DNA from 2 places in the Ruminococcus sp. J1101004sp1_RTP21198st1_B9_RTP21198_201120 genome. Region 1 is predicted to be linked to the other one. Evidence: a T-box and tRNA genes for the amino acid it is inferred to sense, from the RefSeq annotation. Region 1 holds a T-box; the other holds one or more tRNA genes.
What was found. A T-box is a leader RNA that pairs with one kind of tRNA and senses whether it is charged. The one in region 1 lies ahead of metG (methionine--tRNA ligase), so its partner is inferred to be a tRNA-Met.
Positions count from the first base shown of each region.

Region 1 (3,421 bases):
CTGTCTGTAACAACTTCACCTAATAACTCAGCGAATTTAGCTGCGTGCTCTGCTTCTTCATAAGCAGCTTTCTCATAATACATACCAACTTCCGGATATCCTTCTCTGTGAGCAACACGTGCCATAGCAAGATACATACCAACCTCAGAGCACTCGCCCTCGAAGTTTGCTCTTAAATCAGCAAGGATGTCTTCGCTGACACCTTTAGCAACGCCCACAACATGCTCAGCTGCCCATGCCATTTCATCATCCTGTTTCGTAAATTTCTCAGCCGGAGCCTTGCAGATTGGACATACTTCCGGAGCTGTGTCACCTTCATGAACATAACCACATACACTACATACCCATTTAGCCATAATTAAATTCTCCTTTTCTTATATAAAATTTTTATTTAGTTTTTAATAATAGTAATCATTACTGTTTTATGGTAACATATTGTTTATTGCTTGTCAAGAGTTATTGAAACTTTTTTCTAACAGGATCGAATGTTCACTTAAAGTTTGGTGCTGTGGCCATTGCTTGTCGAGCGGCTGTAATTCCCTACAGAATAGCTATGATCAGAAAATGAAAAATTTATTCAACTGATTAGTGAGACTCTTCCTTCAGGCATTCCTTGCAAATTCCGAAAAATCTTGCTTTATAATCGGAAATCTGACCATCCTTAAAGTCAGCTGCAATACTCTCAAGGCTTTTATCAATATGTTCGCTGAATACGTCCATCACTCTGCCGCAGCGGGTGCACATAAAGTGACAATGGGGAACGGTGCGGGCATCGAATCGGTCTGCTCCGCCAAAGCTGGAAAGCTTCTGTATTTCACCCAGATCAGCGAGAAGAGAGAGGTTTCGGTATACAGTTCCAAGGCTGATGTTTGGATAAATCTGCTTCATATTCTCATAAACAAAATCAGCGGTGGGATGGTCGGTTCTGCCAGTAAGAAACTCCTTAATAGATTCTCTCTGGCGGCTGTATTTCAATGTGGCCATCTGATTCCTCCTTTCTCTCAATAATAGTAATTGTTACTGATATTAATATACAAGATAATTGCAAATTTGTCAATAGTAATTTGGCTAAATTTACACTAAAATTATAAATATTGCATCGCTGTAAAATGATAAATTTGGGTTTACAAACCCATTAAAATGTGATACGCTCTTTTATATGAATTTATAAGCCAAACCCATAGAAAAAGAGAGTACATTTGCGTACCGCATTACAGAGAATCCCCCGGGAGATGAGCAGTTAAGAGTTGCTTTTCCAGGCTGAGAGGGGGTGTGTATGGAACAGATGGAAGATGGCTTTGGAGGGGCGCAGTTGAAGTAATTTAGGCTGCGACAGGAACGCCTGTTATAGCGTAAGGGTATGAAGGTACCCGGTGAGATTCCCGAAGATGGTTTTTCCATCTGTACCGTGAGGCGGGAATGAATAGAAGTGGTAACACGGGATAACTCGTCTTCTCAGTATATTTGAGAAGACGTTTTTTTATGTTGTGACAGGAAGGAGAAGTTTAACCAGCTCTTTTTGTTACACAGAAAAGGAGGAAATACAATGAGTAAACCAAAATATTACATCACCACAGCCATTGCCTATACATCCGGCAAGCCGCACATTGGCAATACCTACGAGGCGGTTCTGGCAGACGCCATTGCGCGTTATAAAAGACAGCAGGGCTACGACGTATTTTTCCAGACCGGAACTGACGAGCATGGCCAGAAGATTGAGCTGAAAGCAGAAGAAGCAGGTGTTACATCTAAGGAATTCGTTGATAACGTATCCGGTCAGATCAAGAGCATCTGGGATCTGATGAACACATCCTATGACAAATTCATCCGTACCACAGATGAAGACCATGAGAAACAGGTTCAGAAGATTTTCAAGAAAATGTATGCAAAAGGGGACATCTACAAGGGAGAGTACGAGGGAATGTACTGTACTCCATGTGAGTCCTTCTTCACAGAATCCCAGCTTGTAGATGGAAAATGTCCGGACTGCGGACGCCCATGCGTACCAGCCAAAGAAGAGGCTTATTTCTTCAAAATGAGCAAATACGCAGACCGTCTGATTGAGCACATTAAGACACATCCGGAATTCATTCAGCCGGAATCCCGTAAGAACGAGATGATGAACAACTTCCTTCTTCCGGGACTTCAGGATCTGTGCGTATCCAGAACTTCTTTCAAATGGGGAATTCCGGTAGACTTTGATCCGAAGCATGTTGTATATGTATGGCTGGATGCCCTAACCAACTATATTACCGGAATCGGTTATGATTGCGATGGAGACAATTCTGAACTGTTTAACAAGATGTGGCCTGCCGACCTTCATCTTATTGGAAAAGATATCATCCGTTTCCATACTATTTACTGGCCAATCTTCCTGATGTCACTGGATCTGCCTCTTCCGAAGCAGGTATTCGGTCATCCGTGGCTTCTCCAGGGCGATGGAAAAATGAGCAAATCCAAAGGAAACGTTATCTACGCAGACGAGCTGGTTGATTTCTTCGGCGTTGATGCTGTCCGTTATTTCGTACTTCATGAAATGCCGTTTGACAACGATGGTGTGATCACCTGGGAGCTGATGGTAGAGCGTATGAATTCCGAGCTGGCAAATACTCTTGGAAACCTGGTAAACCGTACCATCTCCATGTCAAACAAATACTTTGGCGGCGTGGTAGAGAATAAAGGCGTAACAGAACCTGTTGACGATGATCTGAAGAGCTTCATTCTTTCTGTTCCTGCAAAGGTTGATGCAAAGATGGAGAAACTTCGTGTAGCAGATGCCATCACAGAAGTGTTCACTATTTTCAAACGCTGCAACAAATATATTGATGAGACAATGCCATGGGCACTTGCAAAGGACGAATCCAAACAGGATCGTCTTGCAACCGTTCTTTACAATCTGGTTGAGGGCATTTGCATTGGAACCACTCTTCTTGGGTCCTTTATGCCGGACACAACAAAGAGAATCCTTGGTCAGTTAAATGCTTCAGAGAGAACTCTTGAGGATCTGAAGACATTTGGACTGTATCCGTCAGGAAACAAGGTAACAGATAAACCGGAGATCCTTTTTGCCCGTATGGACATCAAAGAAGTTATGGAAAAAGTAAACGAGCTTCATCCACCGAAAGAAGAGCCGAAGGAAGAAAAGCCAGAGGAGAAGGTTGTAGATATTGAGGCGAAGCCGGAGATCACATTTGATGATTTCGCAAAGCTTCAGTTCCAGGTTGGTGAGGTTATTGCCTGTGAGGCGGTGAAGAAATCCAAGAAGCTTCTTTGCTCCCAGGTTAAGATTGGAAGCCAGGTTCGCCAGATCGTATCTGGAATCAAGGCTTACTATACACCAGAGGAAATGGTTGGCAAAAAGGTTATGGTAGTAACCAACTTAAAACCAGCGAAACTTGCAGGAATTCTTAGTGAGGGAATG
Region 1 covers NZ_JBCOMI010000004.1:21,438-24,858, reverse strand. Annotated here, with positions in the region: gene AB5618_RS03635 (NADH peroxidase) at 1-356, opposite strand, end outside; gene AB5618_RS03630 (transcriptional repressor) at 586-984, opposite strand; T-box leader at 1,173-1,458, shown strand; gene metG (methionine--tRNA ligase) at 1,547-3,421, shown strand, end outside.

Region 2 (3,421 bases), on a different contig from region 1:
TTTCCATTAAAAATACAGGAAAAAGAGTTCGGATCCGGATTGTCTGTCTTTATAAAAAAAGGTTTGGGACAATCGGTGTAAATATCTGCCTTCTGTTTGTCCAGACCATAAATTTCATATGTATATTTAGCTGGTGCAGTTCCTTCTTTATCGTGTGCAGGCAGATCAGCTTTGGGAATCGGTGTGGGTGTAGGAACCGGTGTGGATGTAGGCGTTGGTGTAGGTGTAGGTGTAGGGGTTGCACTTTGGTGGGTACTGTTTGTCTTTTTGTTTGTTGTGCAATGGCATGTAGAAGACCATTTGGAATAGTATTTTTTTCCTTTAACAGTCATGTAAGTACGGGTTTGCATATAATATGTAGTCCCGGCACGGAGGCCATTGAGAAAAATTTTGTTGTTTTTGTTACCTTTGACTGTTATAGTTTTTGCATTTTTAAGTTTGGAATTAGTTGCATAGCGCAGCTGGTAACCACTGGTCTGGGAGGTTTGTCTTTTTACTACTACAGTTGCAGCTGCTGTTTTTGCATAGATATTCATTATCTGGGCTTTCGGCGGTAAAATAACAAACTGTTTTTTAGCAGTGCCGGTATAAGTGCCTTTTCCAATAATCTGAACCGTGTAAGTTCCTACTTTTTTGCAGCCTTTAGAGTACTTTACAATATAGTTTTTCTTTTCCTTCAAGACTTTTCCTTTATAAGTTACTCTTACTTTTGGACGCTGTACCTTTTTATTATAGGTAAGCTTTGTGGCTGATAATTTAATCCTGGTATTTTTCACATTTACCCTTGCTGCGGCAAATACCTGGCTTGAACTGCAAAACAGAAGCAGTAAAATGATGAGGCAGAGGTGAATCTGCCGGTGTAGATGATGATTTTTTTTCATGGCTTTTTACTCCTTTTATATGATAAGTTTATTGGGTTTTGTAAAAATATAACTATTTATGACCAGACCGTAGCAGCCATTTCTGATCGATTTTTTTCACTTCATCATCAGCAAACCGGATATGCAGTCTGACAGAATTGGAAAGCTGTACGACTTCCTCTACAGTACCTTCTCCGAATTTGGGATGAGTTACTACATCATTTACCTGGAATTTGACTTCGCTATGTTTGGCGCTTTTGTAGGCCTGTTCACGACGGTAGGTGTCCCGGATGGGAACTGTCTTGTCGTGAATAGGGTTTTTCAGAGCTTTGTCATAATTGTGCTTCAGAAGGCTTTCTCCGATTCTGTAATAAGGAGTAGGCGCGGCGCCCACAAGAGAACAGCAGTATTTCCAGGCGCTCCCATGCTTTCCTGCCTGCCAGTTATACTGCGCCGGGATTTTCATATTGTATTGCATATAATGGGCGTATTCGTGCTTATAAAGATCCAGGCGATCCTCTTTGGAAAGAGGCTTCTTTACGGCATAACCAATAAACAGAAGGGAAAAATAGAAGCTTTCTTTTTCGTGGGCAGAAGCCGGGGTATAAGAGCCAAGTACAGCTTCATCGTAACCAAAGCGGATAGGTACAGAAGCCCCCCGAAGACCAAATTTGCGGTCAAGAGTCTGGAACAAAGCGCGAATCTGAGCTTCGTGGATGGTAGTTTCATTATCAAGAAGTTTACGGATAGATGGGGCAATATTCATGCAGTTACTCCTTTAAAAATTATTAACTGGAAAAATTGCGTGCCAGGTTTTATGGCGTTCATGAGCAAGTAGCGAAGCAGACCTGGAATGTCCGATTTACTGATGGACAAAAAAATAGATGCTGCAATCTGCAACATCTATAATAGCGAGAGGGGGATTCGAACCCTCGACACCGCGGGTATGAACCGCGTGCTCTAGCCAACTGAGCTATCTCGCCATATTCATTTCATAAGTATGGGGCCTACAGGGCTCGAACCTGTGACCCTCTGCTTGTAAGGCAGATGCTCTCCCAGCTGAGCTAAGACCCCATATACAAACTGTGAAGTTTCTTCTCTTCCGCAGCTCGCTTTGCTATTATACTATTAACTGTCGCAAATTGTCAACAACTTTTTTTAATTTTTTCAAAAAATTTAGAATTATATTTTTTTACTATTTTATTGGAAAAAAAGGCTCTAGAAACAGAAATTTTTATTTTGGGTCCTTATTTGCAAAAAGCGGAAAACAATTTGGCAAGTAAGGTTCTTTCAAAAATGAGAATTGGTGTTATACTGAGCCTGTAAACAAGAAGAGCAAACAAAAGCATACCGGATACCTGTAAGAAGAAAAAGAACGGACGCAGCGTATTCGTATGGTCTCATAAGAAAGGGCTCACAAACACGCCCTGAGACCATAATTGCGATCAGCTGACAATTGTTTTTCTTATTAGGAAACGTCAGTTGGCGATACGAAAAATAGAAGAGGAGAAGAAGGTATGAAGATTTTAGATTCCAAATTTATGAAGGGCTTTATCAAAATGGCAGACGATGGTTTCCAGCAGGGCTGGCATGAGAGAAACGGCGGAAATTTAAGCTATCGTCTGAAAGCAGAAGAAGTAGAAATGATCCGTCCCCGTCTGAATGCACCAGGCGAGTGGCAGCCAATCGGCACAGAGGTGCCGGGACTTGCAGGAGAGTTTTTCCTGGTAACCGGAAGCGGCAAATATTTCAGAAACATAGCAGTTGACCCGGAAGCATGTCTTGCAATCATTGAACTGGATGACAAGGGTGTTAATTACAGAATCCGCTGGGGACTGGTAGAAGGTGGCCGCCCAACCAGCGAGCTTCCAACTCACCTTATGAATCATGAGGTAAAAAAGAAGCTTACAAATGGCAGACATCGTGTTATTTATCACGCACATACAACCAACACCATCGCATTAACCTTTGTTCTTCCACTGGATGACAAGGTATTTACAAGAGAGCTGTGGGAGTCTGCTACTGAGTGTCCGGTTGTTTTCCCAGATGGCGTAGGCGTTGTAGGCTGGATGGTACCAGGCGGAAGAGAAATTGCAGTAAAAACAGCGGAGCTGATGAAGAAATATGATGTTGTTATCTGGGCACATCATGGAATGTTCTGCTCCGGTGAGGACTTTGACCTGACCTTTGGCCTTCTCCATACAGTAGAGAAGTCTGCGGAAATCCTGGTGAAGGTAATGTCCATGGCACCGCGTAAGCTTCAGACCATTACTCCTGATGATTTCCGCGCAGTAGCCAAAGACTTTCATGTTACTTTACCGGAAGAATTTCTTTATGAAAAAGAGCAGTAAGTAAATTAATATAATAATGTGAGATCTGTCTGTGATGAGAAAATTCACAGGCAGATTTTTTACGTTAGAGGAAATTAATTTTAATAAATGTTTATAAAATGCGAAAAAATTGCTTGACAATTCATTGCCTGTATGCTATTTTAAATAAAAATTTAATTCAACGAACTAAACCGATGAAGCGGGAATAAAAACAATCGTGCACCCACAGAG
Region 2 covers NZ_JBCOMI010000006.1:103,596-107,016, reverse strand. Annotated here, with positions in the region: gene AB5618_RS05550 (hypothetical protein) at 1-881, opposite strand, end outside; gene AB5618_RS05545 (hypothetical protein) at 934-1,626, opposite strand; tRNA gene AB5618_RS05540 (tRNA-Met) at 1,770-1,843, opposite strand; tRNA gene AB5618_RS05535 (tRNA-Val) at 1,862-1,934, opposite strand; gene rhaD (rhamnulose-1-phosphate aldolase) at 2,378-3,211, shown strand.
Region 2: it has a tRNA-Met gene. The T-box ahead of metG (methionine--tRNA ligase) is inferred to sense a tRNA for this amino acid. The anticodon was not compared.